One region of the Bacillus sp. LH1 genome, then DNA from elsewhere that is predicted to be linked to it. Evidence: a T-box and tRNA genes for the amino acid it is inferred to sense, from the RefSeq annotation. Region 1 holds a T-box; the other regions hold tRNA genes.
The links. The T-box of region 1 lies ahead of tyrS (tyrosine--tRNA ligase). A T-box ahead of a tRNA ligase gene usually reads a tRNA of that ligase, here a tRNA-Tyr.
Positions count from the first base shown of each region.

Region 1 (6,815 bases):
CAGACGGACGTCCATACCCACCAACTGCACAAATTGCTTGGCAAATGGGTGAGTTAATTGGATACAACTTATACGCAGCACTAGAAGGCAAAGCATTCGAAGAGTTCGCACCTGTAAACTCTGGAACACTTGCTAGTCTAGGACGTAAAGATGCGGTTGCTACAATTGGAGCAAGCAATACTCCACTTAAAGGCTTACCAGCATCATTAATGAAAGAAGCAAGTAACGTTCGTTACTTATCACACATTAAAGGTCTATTCAGCTTAGCTTACTAATCTGAATATAAGCCCGAATCATGCCCTGCATGGTTCGGGCTATTTTTATCCCGCATTAACGGGCAGTAAAACCTCCACCTTAAAATACAGTGAATGCAGGGATGAAGTTGGAAGATTAACTGCCCGTAAAAGCCCGATTGGTTCAACTAATAATCAGTGGGGAGGAACACCCCCCACTGATTAAAGTTTCACTTTATCCGTAATTTTCTCTAACTTATTTATTCGGCAGAAGAATCGTATAACCCTTTTAATTATCTAAATTTACTGATTATTTTATGTCCAAATTGTGTATACGAAAAGATGGAAGTATTCTTCCTACTCCCATCCTTTCACACAAACTATTCGCCTAACTTCACAAGGCTGTAATTCTTCTTCCCTTTACGGATAATAATAAATCGTCCATCAAATGAATTTTCTACAGTAACATCCGTACCCACATCTGTTACTTTCTCACCATTCATAGAAATCGCTCCGTTATTAATATCTTCACGCGCTTGTCGTCTAGATGGTTCAATTCCTAAATCAACTAGCCACTCTACGATGTTTTTCGTCTCTTTTGAAGACTGGAATGTTGGCATCTCTTTAAAACCTTGTTCAATTTCATCAGCTGTTAACGATTTAATATCTCCGCTAAATAACGCTGCTGTAATTTTCACAGCTTGCAGGAATGCTTCTTCTCCATGAACGAATTTCGTCATTTCTTCTGCTAGTACTTTTTGTGCTTCACGTTTATGAGGCTCTGTTTCCACCTTAACCGCTAATTCATCAATACGCTCTTTCGTTAAGAACGTAAAGTATTTCAAGTATTTAACGACGTCACGGTCATCTGTATTTACCCAGAACTGGTAAAATTCAAACGGTGTCGTTTTTTCAGGATCAAGCCAAACCGCACCACCCGCTGATTTACCAAACTTCGTACCGTCCGATTTTAATAATAACGGAATCGTTAATCCGAATACTTTCGCCTCATGACCTTCTAACTTACGAATTAAATCTAAACCACTCGTAATATTTCCCCATTGGTCACTACCACCAATTTGCAGTTGAACATCCTCTTTCGTGTATAAATGATGGAAGTCCATCGCTTGCAAAATTTGGTACGTGAATTCCGTGAAAGAAATACCTGTATCCAAACGGCTTGCTACAATATCCTTCGCTAACATGCTATTGATGCTAAAGTTTTTCCCGTAATCACGTAAAAACTCAATAATATTTATTTCATGTGTCCAATCATAGTTATTTACCATCTTCACTTCGCTATTTCCACCAAAATCAAATAGCTTTTTCATTTGTGCTGTTAACGCATCTACATTATGCTGAACCACTTCTAACGTTTGAAGTTGACGCTCTGATTGTCGTCCACTCGGATCACCAATTGTTCCTGTTGCCCCGCCAATTAAAATAACAGGATGATGGCCGGCTAATTGGAATCTCTTCATCATCATAAACGGAATCAAATGTCCGATATGCATACTATCACCGGTTGGATCAACTCCGCAGTATAGTGAAATCTTTTTCTCTTCTACTAGCTTACGTAAGCCTTCTTCGTCAGTCTGTTGATTAACGGCGCCGCGCCATTCTAACTCATCAATGATATTCATCTTTTGTCATCCCCTTTATTTTTTTAAAACAAAAAATCCCTATGTCTATGACATAGGGACGATTATTCACCGTGTTACCACCCAGTTTGTATAAATAGCATAGCTACTCATACCACTCTTAGCAATAATATCGATTGCCAGTCCGCTTAGCATTACCTAAGATACTCCAGAGTGTAATTCACAAGTTTGTTTGTGCTAGGTTCCAGCAACCCCTAGCTCTCTCGTTAACAGTGACAAACTGCTACTGGGCTCTTTCAACGTATGTTATTTGTTAAATTATTAGCCATTATATTGAATTGAAAACAAATTGTCAACAATACCCAAATATTATTTTAAAATAATTCATATCTTCATACGTATTTCTTTATTCCTTATCTTCTCCAATAATCCTTACTTCTCGCTCCAACTTCACGCCAAATTTCTCTTCAACTGTCTTTTGTACGAAGTGAATTAAATCGATGTAATCTTGTGCTGTTCCGTTATCAACATTCACCATAAACCCAGCGTGTTTTAAAGAAACTTCTACTCCACCAATTCGCTTACCTTGTAGTCCTGAGTCTTGAATTAACTTACCAGCAAAGTTATTTGGTGGGCGCTTAAATACGCTACCACATGAAGGATATTCTAGAGGCTGTTTTGACTCACGTTTAAACGTTAAATCATCCATTTTTGCTTTAATTTCTTCATGTACACCTTCTTCAAGTTCAAATCTCGCTTCAAGAATAATGTAATGGTTGTTCGCAAATACACTCTTACGATATCCAAATTCAAATGCTTCTTTCGTCAAAGTACGTAGCTCTCCATCACCTGTCATTACGACAGCTTCTGTTAATACAAACGAAATTTCACCGCCGTATGCACCAGCATTCATATATAATGCTCCGCCAACTGAACCTGGAATACCACAAGCAAACTCAAGACCCGTTAAGTTATGGTCTAAGGCAATACGTGATACGTCAATAATTGCTGCACCACACTGTGCTACAATCGTCGTTCCTGTTACAGTAACACCTGTAATATGAATTAAACTTACTGTAATCCCGCGAATTCCACCATCTTTAATAATGACATTCGATCCATTTCCTAAAAACGTAACTGGAATATTATATTCGTTCGCATATTTAATAACTTCTTGAATTTCATCATAATTTGTAGGCGCAACAAAAACATCTGCTTTTCCGCCAACTTTAATATGCGTATGATTCTTTAACATTTCATCTTGTTTAACATGTCCTTCAGGCAATACCGTACTTAAATATTTATAAACCTCTTGCATATTCATTTTACGATTCCTCTATTTCTATATTCATTTTATCCCGTTATACGGGCCCATAATATCCCCACGTACATGAAAGAACCTAAAGTGGTGGATACAGTGTACCCAAAATCAATTCGAGACACCTATAAACCTCTTAATTTATAAGAGGTGCCACTCATATTAAAATATATATTGCATAATAAAGCAACCCAAATGGACTACTAAACTTGACATGTCATCAGAAAGACAACAATTTGTAAAATATGTGACTTTTTCAAAACACTATCCCTCAGTATCTTACTATACCACACAAAAAGAAAGTGGTATTTTTTTGTACTTTTTACTTTATTTACATCAATAAAAAAAGAGCACATCCGACAGAATGTGCTCTTTCTATACTCTTTATATTACTTTTCGTTCTCTTCTTTTTCTTTATCAAACCATAACAGCTCATCGTTATCAACTTCACCATTATAATTGATTAAAATTTCTTCTCCTGCTTTTATATCCTTATAAGCATAGAAGTTAAACGTATGGTTCTCGAAGACAATATCATACGTTGCATTCGGTGTATATGAATGATTAAATAACATACCGTATCCTAAAAGGATTGCCGTATGATTGATTCCATACTCAAATGCGTAGTCAGCAAGTAATGTTTTCTCAATATGTTCATGCTGTTCATTCGGATAAGAGATAACTGGTGCTGCGTGTATCAACTCACCTTTTTTAATATCACGAGTTGCAAATACACCTCTATTAAATTCTCCATCACTAAGTTCAGAAGTCTTAACTTCGATCATATGCGTCACCTATTTAATTCTTTCTTTGAAGTATTTTAATTCCGCTATTAGCTGAATTTTATCTCCTTAAGCTTGGCAGAAAACGCGCAGAAAAGCAATTAAATTCCTATCAAGTATTCGTTTCAATGAAAAAAGAGCACATCATTCGTGCTCTTTCCAAGCAATATTACTTTTCTAAAATATCTTCTAACAACTTCACTTGCTCGCTAACAGTTTGTAACGTCTTCATTGACGTATCATTTCGATGTTTTTCTTCTTCCACACTCGCTAGCACTTCTTCTGTAGCTGTAGAAGTTTGCTGAATTACGTTAGAAGCATGCGTAACATCCTTTACGATATTCGTCGTTTTAACTTGGAAACTTTCTTGATGAACAACAACCTCTCGCATTACTTCATTAATCGCATCAATAAACTTCCCTAAATCAGTTACATTTGTTAAAACGCTTGCTAACATCTCGTTACATTCTTCTTGTACTCTTTCTGACTTTTCTACTTGCACTTCTACCTTACTTGCTTGATTACTAAACTCCTTCAAAATCCCTTGAATTCTTCCCGCAGAACGATTTGATTCTTCAGCAAGCTTTAACACTTCACTCGCTACAATAGCAAAACCTTTTCCATGCTCGCCTGCCCTCGCAGCTTCAATATTTGCATTTAAAGCTAGCAAACTCGTCTGACTTGAAATATTCGTTATTACATCTACAATTTCATTAATTTGTTTCGATTGCATCATTAAATCTCTAAATATAATTCCAGACTGTGAAACAACATCATTTAAACTTCTCATGTTAGTTTCAAAATTTCTTAGAGTATGTACACTACCTTTTGAAATTTCTAAGCTTTCATCCACACGAGCCGATGCAGTTCTTACTTGAGAGATGATTTGTTCAATATTTCCCTCCATATCATTCAATACTTCTACCGAACGATACATCATCTCTGATTGTGATTGCGTACCAACTGCCACCTCTTCAAAGGCAAAATTAATTTCACTCATCGATTCCATCGACGTGTTCATATTTTGTCTTAAATGATTGAAATTACTATCTAGTTTCACAACTGTTTCTTCAATAAGTCTTTGCGTCTCTTCTAACTCCTGAGCTTTTCTCATTACTTCTTGCTTCTCATCACTTAAACGAAGGAGCAGATTAGAACCGATTTTCGTGACGCCCCACATAGCGATTGTTACAATCGCTAACAAACTTGCGAAATTAGCAGCTTCAGACGAGGCTGTATAAGCAAAAAATTGCTCCGGCCAATAGCTACAAAGGATAAATGTGATCACAACAGCTACCCCGCCAAGAATTAAAATGAGGCGCTCACTTAAGTAAATAAGTGAAACAGCTAATGTAAAATAGACCATTTGAAATACAGCCGGGCTTTCATTAAAGGCTTGTACCATAATGTAAGACATTGTAAGCAACATAAATGTCATGATATATTTATACGCTGATTCCATACTTTTTATAAAAGTAAAAAGCGTTCCAAATGCAACGACAGAAATACCACAAATCCAAAACGCTATTGCTCTCTCTGTAAAAATATATCCATAATACCCAATTGCGATTATCCCAAGAAAGAAACTACAAATCGTTATAAACAGTAATAAATGATTTTTCTGTGATTCTTTCTCAAGGTTAGAAAAACAAGTCCTCTTTAACCACTCCATATGAAGCCCCACCTTCTACTTATACATATCAATTACTTCAGTTTAAATACCGCACTTACTGGGTTATGATCGCTATTTTCAAACTTTAAATCTTTCCCTTGTACATTTACAATCTCTACATTCGGTGAAACGATAAAGCCATCAATAATAGTGACGAAATTTTCACCTTCTACATATTTCTTTACATCATCTCTCACAGTCATAACAGACGGATCTACAGCCCACTTAAAGCCACCGTCTGTAAAGTCCTTCGGTAACTCTACTAACCACTCAGGGCGCTCTTTCACGAACTTCGGATCACTTAATTGAGCGTTTGAAACTAATTGATTCCAATCTCCGCCCATTATTACGTAATCACCATTTTCATAATGCTTGTTCATATATTCTTTTAAGTACTCTACTTGCTGTTTTCTAATTTTCCCGCCTTCATCATAAGCAGACAAATGTAAATTTACGAGTCTAACATGTTTCCCATTATTAACAGGAATTTTATATTCCACAATTGCTCGATCTAAATCAAACAAACGCTTTGGCCAAGGCTCCATTCCAGGAAGCTGGAACCTCTTCGCTTCTTGAACAGTGTATTTAGAAAACGTACTTAATCCAGCCTCCGCATATCCCATTGGATTTGTTATTGGCACTGGAACCCATTTCGTATCGTAGTTCTTGCCAAATGATGAAACATAATCAGGTAATCCTTTTTTCAAAAATTCATGTTCATTTACATCAAATGAACGAAGTGACTTTATATCAACTTCTTGTAATAGTGCAAAATCACTATTCTCATTTTGTAAAAACGAAAGCATATTCTTTAAATTAGTTTCCGTTTGCTCTTTACTACTTGAACCAGATCCCTTTCCACCATCCATAAAGAAATCTTGATCCTTATCTAACCCAGCATATCCAATATTAAATGTTGTAACTTTAAACTCATTTCCAGTCGCTAATACGCGCTCCTTATTATTCTCCACCTTCAAGCTTATAACATCAGCAGGCTGTTCTTTAGTAAGTGTCATATACGCTAGAAATCCTCCTACAATGCCCGCTACTACTAAAACACATGTAAATACGATTTTTAAAAATTTCTTCAAATAAATGACTCCTTTTCACGCGAATTTATTTTTCTTTATTTTCAGTCAAATAAAACAAAACGACACACATAAGAAACATTTTATCATAATTAAAACCGTATATCACTATATTTAGTTG
Region 1 covers NZ_CM175007.1:4,951,527-4,958,341, forward strand. Annotated here, with positions in the region: gene ACX9TM_RS25700 (NAD(P)/FAD-dependent oxidoreductase) at 1-275, shown strand, start outside; gene tyrS (tyrosine--tRNA ligase) at 614-1,876, opposite strand; T-box leader at 1,928-2,143, opposite strand; gene murB (UDP-N-acetylmuramate dehydrogenase) at 2,241-3,158, opposite strand; gene ACX9TM_RS25715 (SET domain-containing protein) at 3,542-3,937, opposite strand; gene ACX9TM_RS25720 (DUF4077 domain-containing protein) at 4,104-5,606, opposite strand; gene ACX9TM_RS25725 (endonuclease/exonuclease/phosphatase family protein) at 5,639-6,697, opposite strand.

Region 2 (6,815 bases), 1.2 Mb from region 1:
TTAGCAAAAACACAGCTCTCTGCGAAGCCGTAAGGCGAAGTATAGGGGGTGACACCTGCCCGGTGCTGGAAGGTTAAGGAGAGGGGTTAGCGTAAGCGAAGCTCTGAACTGAAGCCCCAGTAAACGGCGGCCGTAACTATAACGGTCCTAAGGTAGCGAAATTCCTTGTCGGGTAAGTTCCGACCCGCACGAAAGGTGTAACGATTTGGGCACTGTCTCAACCAGAGACTCGGTGAAATTATAGTACCTGTGAAGATGCAGGTTACCCGCGACAGGACGGAAAGACCCCGTGGAGCTTTACTGTAGCCTGATATTGAATTTTGGTACAGTTTGTACAGGATAGGCGGGAGCCATTGAAACCGGAGCGCTAGCTTCGGTGGAGGCGCTGGTGGGATACCGCCCTGACTGTATTGAAATTCTAACCTACGGGTCTTATCGACCCGGGAGACAGTGTCAGGTGGGCAGTTTGACTGGGGCGGTCGCCTCCTAAAGTGTAACGGAGGCGCCCAAAGGTTCCCTCAGAATGGTTGGAAATCATTCGTAGAGTGCAAAGGCATAAGGGAGCTTGACTGCGAGACCTACAAGTCGAGCAGGGACGAAAGTCGGGCTTAGTGATCCGGTGGTTCCGCATGGAAGGGCCATCGCTCAACGGATAAAAGCTACCCCGGGGATAACAGGCTTATCTCCCCCAAGAGTCCACATCGACGGGGAGGTTTGGCACCTCGATGTCGGCTCATCGCATCCTGGGGCTGTAGTCGGTCCCAAGGGTTGGGCTGTTCGCCCATTAAAGCGGTACGCGAGCTGGGTTCAGAACGTCGTGAGACAGTTCGGTCCCTATCCGTCGTGGGCGTAGGAAATTTGAGAGGAGCTGTCCTTAGTACGAGAGGACCGGGATGGACGCACCGCTGGTGTACCAGTTGTTCTGCCAAGGGCATAGCTGGGTAGCTATGTGCGGAAGGGATAAGTGCTGAAAGCATCTAAGCATGAAGCCCCCCTCAAGATGAGATTTCCCATAGCGTAAGCTAGTAAGATCCCTGAAAGATGATCAGGTTGATAGGTTCGAGGTGGAAGCATGGTGACATGTGGAGCTGACGAATACTAATAGATCGAGGACTTAACCATATAATATGTAGCAAATGTTATCTAGTTTTGAAAGAATATAAAAAACTTGTTGACTTTCGAGGTCAAATGAGTTAAAATGATTCTTGTCTTAAATGAATACAGTCTGGTAATGATGGCAGAGAGGTCACACCCGTTCCCATACCGAACACGGAAGTTAAGCTCTCTAGCGCCGATGGTAGTTGGGACCTTGTCCCTGTGAGAGTAGGACGTTGCCAGGCAAAATGGAGGATTAGCTCAGCTGGGAGAGCACCTGCCTTACAAGCAGGGGGTCGGCGGTTCGATCCCGTCATCCTCCACCATATATGTCGGAGGGGTAGCGAAGTGGCTAAACGCGGCGGACTGTAAATCCGCTCCTTCGGGTTCGGCAGTTCGAATCTGCCCCCCTCCACCATTCTTAATTAATGGGCTATAGCCAAGCGGTAAGGCAACGGACTTTGACTCCGTCATGCGCTGGTTCGAATCCAGCTAGCCCAGCCATTAAGAGCCATTAGCTCAGTTGGTAGAGCATCTGACTTTTAATCAGAGGGTCGAAGGTTCGAGTCCTTCATGGCTCACCATTTTAATGAAATATGCGGGTGTGGCGGAATTGGCAGACGCACTAGACTTAGGATCTAGCGCCTTTGGCGTGGGGGTTCGACTCCCTTCACCCGCACTTTTAATAAAATAACTCATACATGTCTTGCGGAAGTAGTTCAGTGGTAGAATACAACCTTGCCAAGGTTGGGGTCGCGGGTTCGAATCCCGTCTTCCGCTCCAATTTTCAATATGACATGCCGGGGTGGCGGAACAGGCAGACGCACAGGACTTAAAATCCTGCGGTGGGTGACCACCGTGCGGGTTCGACCCCCGCCCTCGGCACCATATGCGCCCGTAGCTCAATTGGATAGAGCGTTTGACTACGGATCAAGAGGTTAGGGGTTCGACTCCTCTCGGGCGCGCTTTTATTAACGGGAAGTGGCTCAGCTTGGTAGAGCACCTGGTTTGGGACCAGGGGGTCGCAGGTTCAAATCCTGTCTTCCCGATATTCCCAAAAAACATGGGGCCTTAGCTCAGCTGGGAGAGCGCCTGCCTTGCACGCAGGAGGTCAGCGGTTCGATCCCGCTAGGCTCCACTTTATTTAATATATGTCTCGGAGGTATACCCAAGTTCGGCTGAAGGGATCGGTCTTGAAAACCGACAGGCGGTGAGAATCGCGCGGGGGTTCGAATCCCTCTACCTCCTCCATTTTTTCTTTAATGGCTTAGACATATAATAATAAAATATTTATTTTTTCCTTCATGGAGGTATACCCAAGTTCGGCTGAAGGGATCGGTCTTGAAAACCGACAGGCGGCGAGAGTCGCGCGGGGGTTCGAATCCCTCTACCTCCTCCATTTTTAAAACTTTATATTGTCGCGGGGTGGAGCAGCACGGTAGCTCGTCGGGCTCATAACCCGAAGGTCGCAGGTTCAAATCCTGTCCCCGCAACCAAATGGTCCCGTGGTGTAGTGGTTAACATGCCTGCCTGTCACGCAGGAGATCGCCGGTTCGACCCCGGTCGGGACCGCCATTTATGTTGGCTCGGTAGCTCAGTCGGTAGAGCAGAGGACTGAAAATCCTCGTGTCGGCGGTTCGATTCCGTCCCGAGCCACCATTTTTTTTATGCCGGCTTAGCTCAATTGGTAGAGCAACTGACTTGTAATCAGTAGGTTGGGGGTTCAAGTCCTCTAGCCGGCATCATTTAGGGGCATAGTTTAAAGGTAGAACTGAGGTCTCCAAAACCTCCAGTGTGGGTTCGATTCCTACTGCCCCTGTAAAGTATATGGGCCTATAGCTCAGCTGGTTAGAGCGCACGCCTGATAAGCGTGAGGTCGATGGTTCGAGTCCATTTAGGCCCACCATATATTATTCCGCAGTAGCTCAGTGGTAGAGCTATCGGCTGTTAACCGATCGGTCGTAGGTTCGAGTCCTACCTGCGGAGCCATGGCCCGTTGGTCAAGTGGTTAAGACACCGCCCTTTCACGGCGGTAACACGGGTTCGAATCCCGTACGGGTCATACCAAAAAGAGTCAGCATTATGCTGGCTCTTTTTTATTTTGTTAATCCTTTTTATTACGTTACTTTCCAGAAATAAATAAAGGAATTTTGGAAAAGCTATGGTATGTATAAAAAGGAGGAAATCATAATGACACGAGTGAGAGACTTAATGAGTACCCATATTGTACATTGTACACCGCTAGACAATGTATATGAGGCAGCTGTAAAAATGAAGGAAGAATCGATTGGATTAATTCCTGTTGTTGAAAATGAGCAAGTTGTTGGGCTTGTTACTGATCGTGATTTAGTCGTTCGAGGGATTGCTGAAAAACATCCTGGATCTAATAAGATTACAAATGTAATGACAACAAATATTATCTCAGTTTCTCCAAATGATTCTATTGAAAAAGCTACAGAGCTAATGGCACAGCATCAAATTAGACGATTACCAGTAGTTGATAGTGGTCAACTTATTGGCATGTTAGCACTAGGAGATTTAGCTATAAGGGAATCAGCAGATGATCAAGCTGGATTTGCCTTGAGCGAAATCTCAGAGCGTACAGAGTAAATTGAAACTTTCATTAACCGAGAGTTTAATGGTCACTCATAAAGAGCTAAATTATATATAAATTTCAGATACATTATTCTAGTATATATGGATTAAACTAATATGTTAGCGTGATGTATCTGAGACATTATATAATAAGTATGTGGTTAATAATTTCGACATTTTTTTAAAATTTGTTATTCTTAATTTTTAATAAGAGAAAAGATGATATACTGATAGATATAAGTATTATGAGAGATTTTGAATATAACAATATTAATTTTTAGTGGTGCGATAATAAATTAATATTTCCTACATAGATGAAAAGGGAAGGGGAATTATATGAAGGCTGTACAGGGCGATCCAAATTGGAATTTGGTTACAGATACATATATAGAACCAAATAATTTCGCTGAATTATTTTCTTTGCTTGTACCTTGTCACCCAAAAGGTGAGGGGAAAGAACGAACTATATTAGTATGGAAAGAGAAAGAATTTTATAAAGAAGAAAATTTAGCGGCATTTATCGTATATGGCATGAATAAAGCAAAGAAATTACCGCAGTTTCATAAAGATGAAATTCCAACTTTAGTGCGTATTCTTCGCTTATGCCAAGAGATTGGTTGGTATGAAGAGGCAAATGATTTTATGATAGCGCAAGGATTAGCTGAGTTTGTTCATACTTCATTGGAATATGAAACATGGGATCTTTTGACGCAATCAGTTGCTTTAAATTATTTAATTATTAAATATCGTATAGGTGAATTGACAGATAGGGATATTGAAATTTGGGATAGAGTTAAATTTAATGAGAAGTGTATAACCGATTGTAAACATTTATTATCTCATAAAGAAGTATTGGAATTTACATTCTTTTATATGTGCAAGAGAGCGAAATCATTATCAAAAGAGCAATTAAATAGTGATATGATGAGTTTAGCAATGTATTGTAATACTTTTGTATATGATTTGTATACACATGATTTATTACGGAAATATCGTAAGTGTACAGATTTCCTATCATATTATGGACCTAGTCAGGCAGTTTTAGCATGTCAAAGAGCTGTATTATCTCAAATTTCCGATCGCTTAGACCCATTAAAGACAACGCATGTAGATGATTATTTATATGTGATGAAAGAAATGATGGAGCATATGACGATAGGAGTAATGGATCGATATGGTCATTTTATTGGAAAGCTACTATCTTATGTGCCATTTTTCGAAATGATACAAGTTCCACAGCATGCATATTATTGTGAAGAATTACTGTATATTTGTAAGGGCATTGAATATAAAGAAGAAACACTACGCAATTATATATTTATACAATTACATGATTGTTTACCATCATTTTTTAGGCTATTTCTTAAAAATAAGCGTTACGCAACGATTCATGATATTCTTTTCTATTGGTGCGATGACGAACAACGAATGAGCTTAGAGAAAAAATATAATCTGAGCTTTATTTATGAAAAATATGCTTGTGGATAAACAATATTTTCGATATGAAAAATTAATATAAATTAAAAAGGATCTCCAGTTTATGTGAGATCCTTTTTTGTTAGTAAAACAAGGAGAAAGTGATTAAGACAAGAAACAACATTCCATATAGGAGAAGTTGTGCAGTATAACTTCCTTGTATACCAAAAAAAGTATTGGCTTTCTTATACAAATGCAATATGTATTTTATTGGAGCATCTTTGAAAGATTGGTACACAGTGTCTCCTCTTTCTAAGCTTCTTGTTCTTGTTTTTGTTTTTGGTTATAAGGGACATTAATATATCTAGCTACAAATAATAAAACAGCCATAAAGAATACTGGAAATACAGTAGATAAATAAAAGCCATTACTAATTATATTTGTTATGAGAGCACTCAAAAGAAAAATAGCATTATAAATATGGGCAATTTTTTGTTTTAGTTGCACTTGAAATGATTCCATCATAATTTCTAATGCAACAAAAGCAATAATAATAGATAAAAATACAATGTTTGTATTGTAAATGATTAAACAACAGATTAAACCTAAAAAGGCTACGTATTCAATTATAAGAGGTATATTGCGTGGCATACAATTTACCTAACTAAATATGGCAGTGGATTTACTGCATTTGTTTTTTCAAAATTCCATTCTCCATTATGTAATTCAAAATGAAGATGTTGCCCGTATGAATGACCTGTGTTTCCCATATGACCTATTAATTGTCCAGTCTGTACTTGATCACCAGCTTGTACAGTGCGATCCTTCATATGAGCATAAACAGTTGTATATAATTTCCCATTGATTTGATGCGCAATGAAAACAACATTGCCATAGCTAGCTGAATAATAAGATTTCACAACTTTACCTGCAGCAGCAGCTTGGATAGAGACGTTTCCTGGAGCGGCAATATCTATACCATAATGCATTTGTTCCCAGCGTATATCAAAGGTTGAGCTAATTCTTCCTTGAGCGGGGAATTTGAAAGCAGCTGGAATTGATGAAGGCTGATCTGTTTTAGCTTGTGGTTGATTTTGTACTACATAGTGTTTTGCTACATATCCGTATCCTGTGCCAAAACGAATTTTATACCAAGTACCTACAGTTTCTACTACTTGTACTTGAGTACCGTTTTGTAATGAACCGAGTAGAGCGCTACTTGTACTAGCTGTGCTACGTACATTTAGATTAGGTGTTGCAACAGTATATTTTGTATTATTTTGAACGGTGATTCCTTTTACTAAGGGTTGTGAACCATTAGAGATGAATGCTTTTTGTACGTAACCTGTTTGGCCATTATGTGATATTTTATACCATTCGCCTTGATCTTCTTGAACGGTAATAAACTTACCATTTGGTAATACATCTAAAATGGAAGATTCTAAATTAGGTTCAGAGCGAACGTTTAATGCATTAGCATTAACGATGTATTGATCATTAGATTGAAGTTTGTTTTTTAGTAAAATAGCATCTTTTTGTACATAACCTACTTTATTATGAACAGATACTTTATACCAACCATTAGTTGTTTCAATGATGTTCACTTTTGTATTAAAGCGAATTGTATCAATTGATGTGCTTTTTACGTTATCTTCTGTATGTAATGCTACTTGATCGACTTTGACATACCCAGTTTTAATATTAGATAA
Region 2 covers NZ_CM175007.1:748,010-754,824, forward strand. Annotated here, with positions in the region: rRNA gene ACX9TM_RS03745 (23S ribosomal RNA) at 1-1,122, shown strand, start outside; rRNA gene rrf (5S ribosomal RNA) at 1,225-1,340, shown strand; tRNA gene ACX9TM_RS03755 (tRNA-Val) at 1,346-1,421, shown strand; tRNA gene ACX9TM_RS03760 (tRNA-Tyr) at 1,430-1,513, shown strand; tRNA gene ACX9TM_RS03765 (tRNA-Gln) at 1,525-1,599, shown strand; tRNA gene ACX9TM_RS03770 (tRNA-Lys) at 1,604-1,679, shown strand; tRNA gene ACX9TM_RS03775 (tRNA-Leu) at 1,694-1,774, shown strand; tRNA gene ACX9TM_RS03780 (tRNA-Gly) at 1,804-1,878, shown strand; tRNA gene ACX9TM_RS03785 (tRNA-Leu) at 1,895-1,983, shown strand; tRNA gene ACX9TM_RS03790 (tRNA-Arg) at 1,987-2,060, shown strand; tRNA gene ACX9TM_RS03795 (tRNA-Pro) at 2,071-2,144, shown strand; tRNA gene ACX9TM_RS03800 (tRNA-Ala) at 2,161-2,233, shown strand; tRNA gene ACX9TM_RS03805 (tRNA-Ser) at 2,254-2,346, shown strand; tRNA gene ACX9TM_RS03810 (tRNA-Ser) at 2,402-2,494, shown strand; tRNA gene ACX9TM_RS03815 (tRNA-Met) at 2,515-2,591, shown strand; tRNA gene ACX9TM_RS03820 (tRNA-Asp) at 2,595-2,670, shown strand; tRNA gene ACX9TM_RS03825 (tRNA-Phe) at 2,679-2,754, shown strand; tRNA gene ACX9TM_RS03830 (tRNA-Thr) at 2,765-2,837, shown strand; tRNA gene ACX9TM_RS03835 (tRNA-Trp) at 2,844-2,914, shown strand; tRNA gene ACX9TM_RS03840 (tRNA-Ile) at 2,925-3,001, shown strand; tRNA gene ACX9TM_RS03845 (tRNA-Asn) at 3,010-3,084, shown strand; tRNA gene ACX9TM_RS03850 (tRNA-Glu) at 3,086-3,157, shown strand; gene ACX9TM_RS03855 (CBS domain-containing protein) at 3,286-3,705, shown strand; gene ACX9TM_RS03860 (DUF3965 domain-containing protein) at 4,027-5,178, shown strand; gene ACX9TM_RS03865 (hypothetical protein) at 5,419-5,757, opposite strand; gene ACX9TM_RS03870 (SH3 domain-containing protein) at 5,763-6,815, opposite strand, start outside.
Region 2: it has a tRNA-Tyr gene. The T-box ahead of tyrS (tyrosine--tRNA ligase) is inferred to sense a tRNA for this amino acid. The anticodon was not compared.

Region 3 (6,815 bases), 960 kb from region 1:
AAGTCAGACCGGAAGGACTGGTGGAGTGCTTAGAAGTGAGAATGCCGGTATGAGTAGCGAAAGACGGGTGAGAATCCCGTCCACCGAATGCCTAAGGTTTCCTGAGGAAGGCTCGTCCGCTCAGGGTTAGTCAGGACCTAAGCCGAGGCCGACAGGCGTAGGCGATGGACAACAGGTTGATATTCCTGTACCACCTCTTTATCGTTTGAGCAATGGAGGGACGCAGAAGGATAGAAGAAGCGTGCGATTGGTTGTGCACGTCCAAGCAGTTAGGCTGATAAGTAGGCAAATCCGCTTATCGTAAAGGCTGAGCTGTGATGGGGAAGCTCCTTATGGAGCGAAGTCTTTGATTCCCCGCTGCCAAGAAAAGCTTCTAGCGAGATAAAAGGTGCCTGTACCGCAAACCGACACAGGTAGGCGAGGAGAGAATCCTAAGGTGTGCGAGAGAACTCTGGTTAAGGAACTCGGCAAAATGACCCCGTAACTTCGGGAGAAGGGGTGCTTTCTTAACGGAAAGCCGCAGTGAATAGGCCCAAGCGACTGTTTAGCAAAAACACAGCTCTCTGCGAAGCCGTAAGGCGAAGTATAGGGGGTGACACCTGCCCGGTGCTGGAAGGTTAAGGAGAGGGGTTAGCGTAAGCGAAGCTCTGAACTGAAGCCCCAGTAAACGGCGGCCGTAACTATAACGGTCCTAAGGTAGCGAAATTCCTTGTCGGGTAAGTTCCGACCCGCACGAAAGGTGTAACGATTTGGGCACTGTCTCAACCAGAGACTCGGTGAAATTATAGTACCTGTGAAGATGCAGGTTACCCGCGACAGGACGGAAAGACCCCGTGGAGCTTTACTGTAGCCTGATATTGAATTTTGGTACAGTTTGTACAGGATAGGCGGGAGCCATTGAAACCGGAGCGCTAGCTTCGGTGGAGGCGCTGGTGGGATACCGCCCTGACTGTATTGAAATTCTAACCTACGGGTCTTATCGACCCGGGAGACAGTGTCAGGTGGGCAGTTTGACTGGGGCGGTCGCCTCCTAAAGTGTAACGGAGGCGCCCAAAGGTTCCCTCAGAATGGTTGGAAATCATTCGTAGAGTGCAAAGGCATAAGGGAGCTTGACTGCGAGACCTACAAGTCGAGCAGGGACGAAAGTCGGGCTTAGTGATCCGGTGGTTCCGCATGGAAGGGCCATCGCTCAACGGATAAAAGCTACCCCGGGGATAACAGGCTTATCTCCCCCAAGAGTCCACATCGACGGGGAGGTTTGGCACCTCGATGTCGGCTCATCGCATCCTGGGGCTGTAGTCGGTCCCAAGGGTTGGGCTGTTCGCCCATTAAAGCGGTACGCGAGCTGGGTTCAGAACGTCGTGAGACAGTTCGGTCCCTATCCGTCGTGGGCGTAGGAAATTTGAGAGGAGCTGTCCTTAGTACGAGAGGACCGGGATGGACGCACCGCTGGTGTACCAGTTGTTCTGCCAAGGGCATAGCTGGGTAGCTATGTGCGGAAGGGATAAGTGCTGAAAGCATCTAAGCATGAAGCCCCCCTCAAGATGAGATTTCCCATAGCGTAAGCTAGTAAGATCCCTGAAAGATGATCAGGTTGATAGGTTCGAGGTGGAAGCATGGTGACATGTGGAGCTGACGAATACTAATAGATCGAGGACTTAACCATATAATATGTAGCAATGTTATCTAGTTTTGAGAGAACATAAAAAACTTGTTGACTTTTAAAGTAAATAAGTTATAATAATGATTGTCTCAAAAGAATAATGTCTGGTAATGATGGCAGAGAGGTCACACCCGTTCCCATACCGAACACGGAAGTTAAGCTCTCTAGCGCCGATGGTAGTTGGGACCTTGTCCCTGTGAGAGTAGGACGTTGCCAGGCAATATTATTCCGCAGTAGCTCAGCGGTAGAGCTATCGGCTGTTAACCGATCGGTCGTAGGTTCGATTCCTACCTGCGGAGCCATTGGAGAGCTGTCCGAGTTGGCCGAAGGAGCACGATTGGAAATCGTGTATACGTCACAAGCGTATCAAGGGTTCGAATCCCTTGCTCTCCGCCATAGGATTTATAATATTTGGCCCGTTGGTCAAGTGGTTAAGACACCGCCCTTTCACGGCGGTAACACGGGTTCGAATCCCGTACGGGTCACCACTTTGGAGGATTAGCTCAGCTGGGAGAGCACCTGCCTTACAAGCAGGGGGTCGGCGGTTCGATCCCGTCATCCTCCACCATATAAATTTTATATGAATAGTATTATCGCGGGGTGGAGCAGCACGGTAGCTCGTCGGGCTCATAACCCGAAGGTCGCAGGTTCAAATCCTGTCCCCGCAACCAAATGGTCCCGTGGTGTAGTGGTTAACATGCCTGCCTGTCACGCAGGAGATCGCCGGTTCGACCCCGGTCGGGACCGCCATTTTAATAAGGCTCGGTAGCTCAGTCGGTAGAGCAGAGGACTGAAAATCCTCGTGTCGGCGGTTCGATTCCGTCCCGAGCCACCATTTATTTTAATAAAATACGCCGGCTTAGCTCAATTGGTAGAGCAACTGACTTGTAATCAGTAGGTTGGGGGTTCAAGTCCTCTAGCCGGCACCATGTAAGTTTCGGAGGGGTAGCGAAGTGGCTAAACGCGGCGGACTGTAAATCCGCTCCTTCGGGTTCGGCAGTTCGAATCTGCCCCCCTCCACCATTTACATAGGGGCATAGTTTAAAGGTAGAACTGAGGTCTCCAAAACCTCCAGTGTGGGTTCGATTCCTACTGCCCCTGCCAAATATATTTACACAACATGGCGGTTGTGGCGAAGTGGTTAACGCACCGGATTGTGGCTCCGGCATTCGTGGGTTCGATTCCCATCAGTCGCCCCATTTTTATTTTAAAAATTACAAATAATCTAATGGATACTTACATATAATTAAGTAAGAATTCGATGGGCTATAGCCAAGCGGTAAGGCAACGGACTTTGACTCCGTCATGCGCTGGTTCGAATCCAGCTAGCCCAGCCATTTTTGCGGAAGTAGTTCAGTGGTAGAATACAACCTTGCCAAGGTTGGGGTCGCGGGTTCGAATCCCGTCTTCCGCTCCAATAAAATTTAATATGGCGGCATAGCCAAGTGGTAAGGCAGAGGTCTGCAAAACCTTTATCACCGGTTCAAATCCGGTTGCCGCCTTTTCTTTTGTGCCGATGTGGCGGAATTGGCAGACGCGCACGACTCAAAATCGTGTTCCTTCGGGAGTGTCGGTTCGACCCCGACCATCGGTATCATGAACGGCGTAATAAAAGACTCTACACCAAATGTGTAGAGTCTTTTTATGTTTTCATCATACTATAAAATAAGCAAAAATGGTGTGTTGGTGAAATGGTTATAAATGATTAAGGTAAACTTATTCATTTAGTACATGCGATACATTTGGGGAAAGCTACAAAACAATAAAGGGATAAATTTTTATCCCTTTATATAATTTCATTATTTTATAAAGAATTTCTCCAACCTGGTGACATGAAGTTAAATCCGACGCCACCAGTAGATATTAGTACATGATCAGCTGTTAATTTCGTAATTTCTAAGAACTTCTTTTCAAACTCTTCTCTGTTGTATTTGTACATAGTTGAGTGGCATGACCACATGTGCGTTGAAGTACTCAACCAGTCTCCTAATTCCTTTAATTCAGGAAACGACTCAAATCGAATTGGTTCATCTAATTTCATGAATCTCACTTGATAGATAGTTGGGTTTAACTTCTCTCCTATTCCTTTAAAAGCATGTGATTTTTTGTCTTTGGAATGTGTCATAATTCACCCTCCATCTTTTCTTCAAATTTTTTCCTATTTTTATTATACAACAATAGAAAACAATTATGGGAATAATATGGAAATCTTTATTGGCAATATAAAAAGACTGTAACAGAAATGTTAGAGTCTTTTTGTTAAATTATACTATGTGCTTCTAAAATTCGTAATAAACGTAGGAATTCATGTATAATATAACTTGTCGAAAGAACAAAATGATAGTGATTTATATTATGTCTGTAATATGAATCAAAAATGAACTTTTTATATTTCTTTTAAAAATGTGTTGAACACACATTATATTTCATATTAATATTTTTATGTAGATTTAAAACGGGAAAGAGAGTGGAAAGTATGGGCCGTAAATGGAACAATATTAAAGACAAAAAAGCATCAAAAGATGCAAATACAAGCCGTATATACGCGAAATTTGGGCGTGAAATTTATGTGGCAGCAAAACAAGGCGAGCCAGATCCAGAATCAAACCAAGCACTAAGAGTTGTATTAGAGCGTGCGAAAACATACAATGTTCCAAGAACAATTATTGATCGTGCAGTTGAAAAAGCAAAAGGCGGTTCAGAAGAAAATTATGACGAGCTTCGTTATGAAGGATTCGGACCAAATGGAGCTATGGTTATTGTAGATACACTTACAAATAACGTAAACCGTACTGCAGCAGATGTACGAGCTGCATTTAGCAAAAACAGTGGTAATATGGGTGTGAACGGTTCTGTAGCTTACATGTTTGATGCGACAGCTGTTATCGGCCTTGAAGGTAAAACATCAGATGAAGTTCTTGAAATTTTAATGGAAGCAGATGTAGATGCACGTGACATTCTAGAAGAAGAAGATTCTGTTATCGTGTATGCTGAACCAGATCAATTTCATGCAGTACAATCTGCACTTAAAGGTGCTGGCGTTGAGGAGTTTACAGTTGCAGAATTAACAATGCTTGCACAAAGTGATGTAACACTTCCTGAAGATGCTCAAGAACAATTTGAGAAAATGGTTGATGCATTAGAAGATTTAGAAGATGTTCAACAAGTTTATCACAACGTAGACTTAGGAGAGTAATACGATAGATGACCCTTTTCGCTTAGCGGATAGGGTCTTTTTTATGAAGTTAATTAAGGTGATGAAGTATTAAAGGTATTTTGTTGTAGGTAGGGAATATGATTATAGGGATATATAAAATATTCATTATCTCTAGGAGGCTTAATATGGAACATAAGACACCAAAGCATATCGTTGCTGTAGCAGGTTATTTAACAAATGAAAAAAATGAAGTGTTATTAACAAAAGTGCACTGGCGAGCTGATACGTGGGAGTTGCCAGGAGGACAGGTAGAAGAAGGCGAAGCGCTCGATCAAGCTGTCTGTAGGGAAATAAAAGAGGAAACAGGGTTAACGGTGAAGCCTATCGGAATTACAGGCGTTTATTATAATACTTCTATGCATATTCTAGCTGTCGTTTTTAAAGTAGCATATATAAGTGGTGAAATAAAAATTCAACCTGAAGAAATACAAGAGGCTAAATTTGTTGATTTAAATGAAGAGAACATAGATGAGTATATAACGCGTCCTCATATGAAATCCAGAACGCTTGATGCAATGAGAGCAACACATTTTATTCCGTATGAAACGTGGGAAGTACAGCCGTATAATTTAATAGGAAGATTGTAAAGAAAAGAGTAGCCGATTTGAGATACATTCGAATCACTACTCTTTTTTTGTATACTGTTTAAGAAAAAGGTCAAAATAATAATAGCACTAGTATTGATTTCGGGAACGTTTGTTCTGTATAATAAATCTATATGTTATATACATTTAGATTACTAGATAGTCAAAAGTATATATATTTGTAGATGATATAATTAAAGTGTAAAGTGAAAATATAATAGTCTTAAGGGTTTCTCTTTTATTGGTTATTCGTACTTTAACATAACCTATATTCAATATTTCAGATGAATAGTAGATAAAAAAAGACTGTGATACAATACTTTTTTATCCCACTATTTGCTGGGCAGTAAGCTTGATTAATGAGGACCGATTAAAGTTTCACTTTATACCTTACAATGATGTAAGGTACGTGTAAGAGAAATCGATGGGATATTTTTTTACAACAATGTATTCTTAAAGTAAGAGTTATATGCTGTGTGGAAAAGAGGTGTTCAAGATGAAAGAACGAGTATTATCTAGGGTGAACTATCATCAAAAAGTTGCATTAAATCCAATGACTAAACTTTTTTATAAAGCCATTATATTATTATTATTGTTAAGTTGTACGTTATTATTCATTGGAAATGTAATGATTGAGAAAAGTGATATTAGTAAATTACATGTACCGGCTAAGTTAGAGGTGCCAGAATCATTAACACATGCATTTATTGCGACAGAAGATAAAAGATTTTATCATCATAACGGTTTAGATTATATAGCAATTATTAGGGCCTCTGTTGAGAATATAAAGGCTGGTGGTGTCGTGCAAGGAGGAAGCACAATTACACAGCAGCTATCTAAAAATGCCTTTTTAACGAATGAACGTACATTTTCTCGGAAGTGGAAAGAGATTTTTTATACGAAAAAAATTGAACGCACATTTACGAAGGATGAAATATTAAAATTATATGTAAGTAATATTTATTATGGAGAAGGAGCATGGGGAATTGAAAAAGCAGCAAACCTTTACTTCGGTAAAAAGGTGAACCAATTAACGTTGGCTGAAAGTGCAATGATGGCTGCTGTAGTAAAAGCACCTGCTTATTACTCACCTGCCCAAAATTATGATAAAGCAGTAGAGAGACGTAATGTCGTTTTGAGACTAATGGAGAAAGAAGGCTATATAAGCCATGATGAGTATGTTCAAGCAGTTAGTGAGAAATTGGTAATTCGTCATGATATAAAAATAGAGCAGTCGATGTTAAATAGCGCGCGTAAAAAAGCAGTAAGTTAAGAGAAGTTCCTATAGAGGAGCTTCTTTTTTTTGAATAAATTGTGACAAATTGTGACACAATATCGTCACAATTATTGT
Region 3 covers NZ_CM175007.1:537,558-544,372, forward strand. Annotated here, with positions in the region: rRNA gene ACX9TM_RS02765 (23S ribosomal RNA) at 1-1,666, shown strand, start outside; rRNA gene rrf (5S ribosomal RNA) at 1,767-1,882, shown strand; tRNA gene ACX9TM_RS02775 (tRNA-Asn) at 1,891-1,965, shown strand; tRNA gene ACX9TM_RS02780 (tRNA-Ser) at 1,968-2,059, shown strand; tRNA gene ACX9TM_RS02785 (tRNA-Glu) at 2,077-2,151, shown strand; tRNA gene ACX9TM_RS02790 (tRNA-Val) at 2,156-2,231, shown strand; tRNA gene ACX9TM_RS02795 (tRNA-Met) at 2,258-2,334, shown strand; tRNA gene ACX9TM_RS02800 (tRNA-Asp) at 2,338-2,413, shown strand; tRNA gene ACX9TM_RS02805 (tRNA-Phe) at 2,423-2,498, shown strand; tRNA gene ACX9TM_RS02810 (tRNA-Thr) at 2,517-2,592, shown strand; tRNA gene ACX9TM_RS02815 (tRNA-Tyr) at 2,603-2,686, shown strand; tRNA gene ACX9TM_RS02820 (tRNA-Trp) at 2,694-2,767, shown strand; tRNA gene ACX9TM_RS02825 (tRNA-His) at 2,787-2,862, shown strand; tRNA gene ACX9TM_RS02830 (tRNA-Gln) at 2,926-3,000, shown strand; tRNA gene ACX9TM_RS02835 (tRNA-Gly) at 3,006-3,080, shown strand; tRNA gene ACX9TM_RS02840 (tRNA-Cys) at 3,095-3,165, shown strand; tRNA gene ACX9TM_RS02845 (tRNA-Leu) at 3,176-3,257, shown strand; gene ACX9TM_RS02850 (DUF3884 family protein) at 3,468-3,788, opposite strand; gene ACX9TM_RS02855 (YebC/PmpR family DNA-binding transcriptional regulator) at 4,140-4,859, shown strand; gene ACX9TM_RS02860 (NUDIX hydrolase) at 5,006-5,467, shown strand; gene ACX9TM_RS02865 (transglycosylase domain-containing protein) at 5,961-6,737, shown strand.
Region 3: it has a tRNA-Tyr gene. The T-box ahead of tyrS (tyrosine--tRNA ligase) is inferred to sense a tRNA for this amino acid. The anticodon was not compared.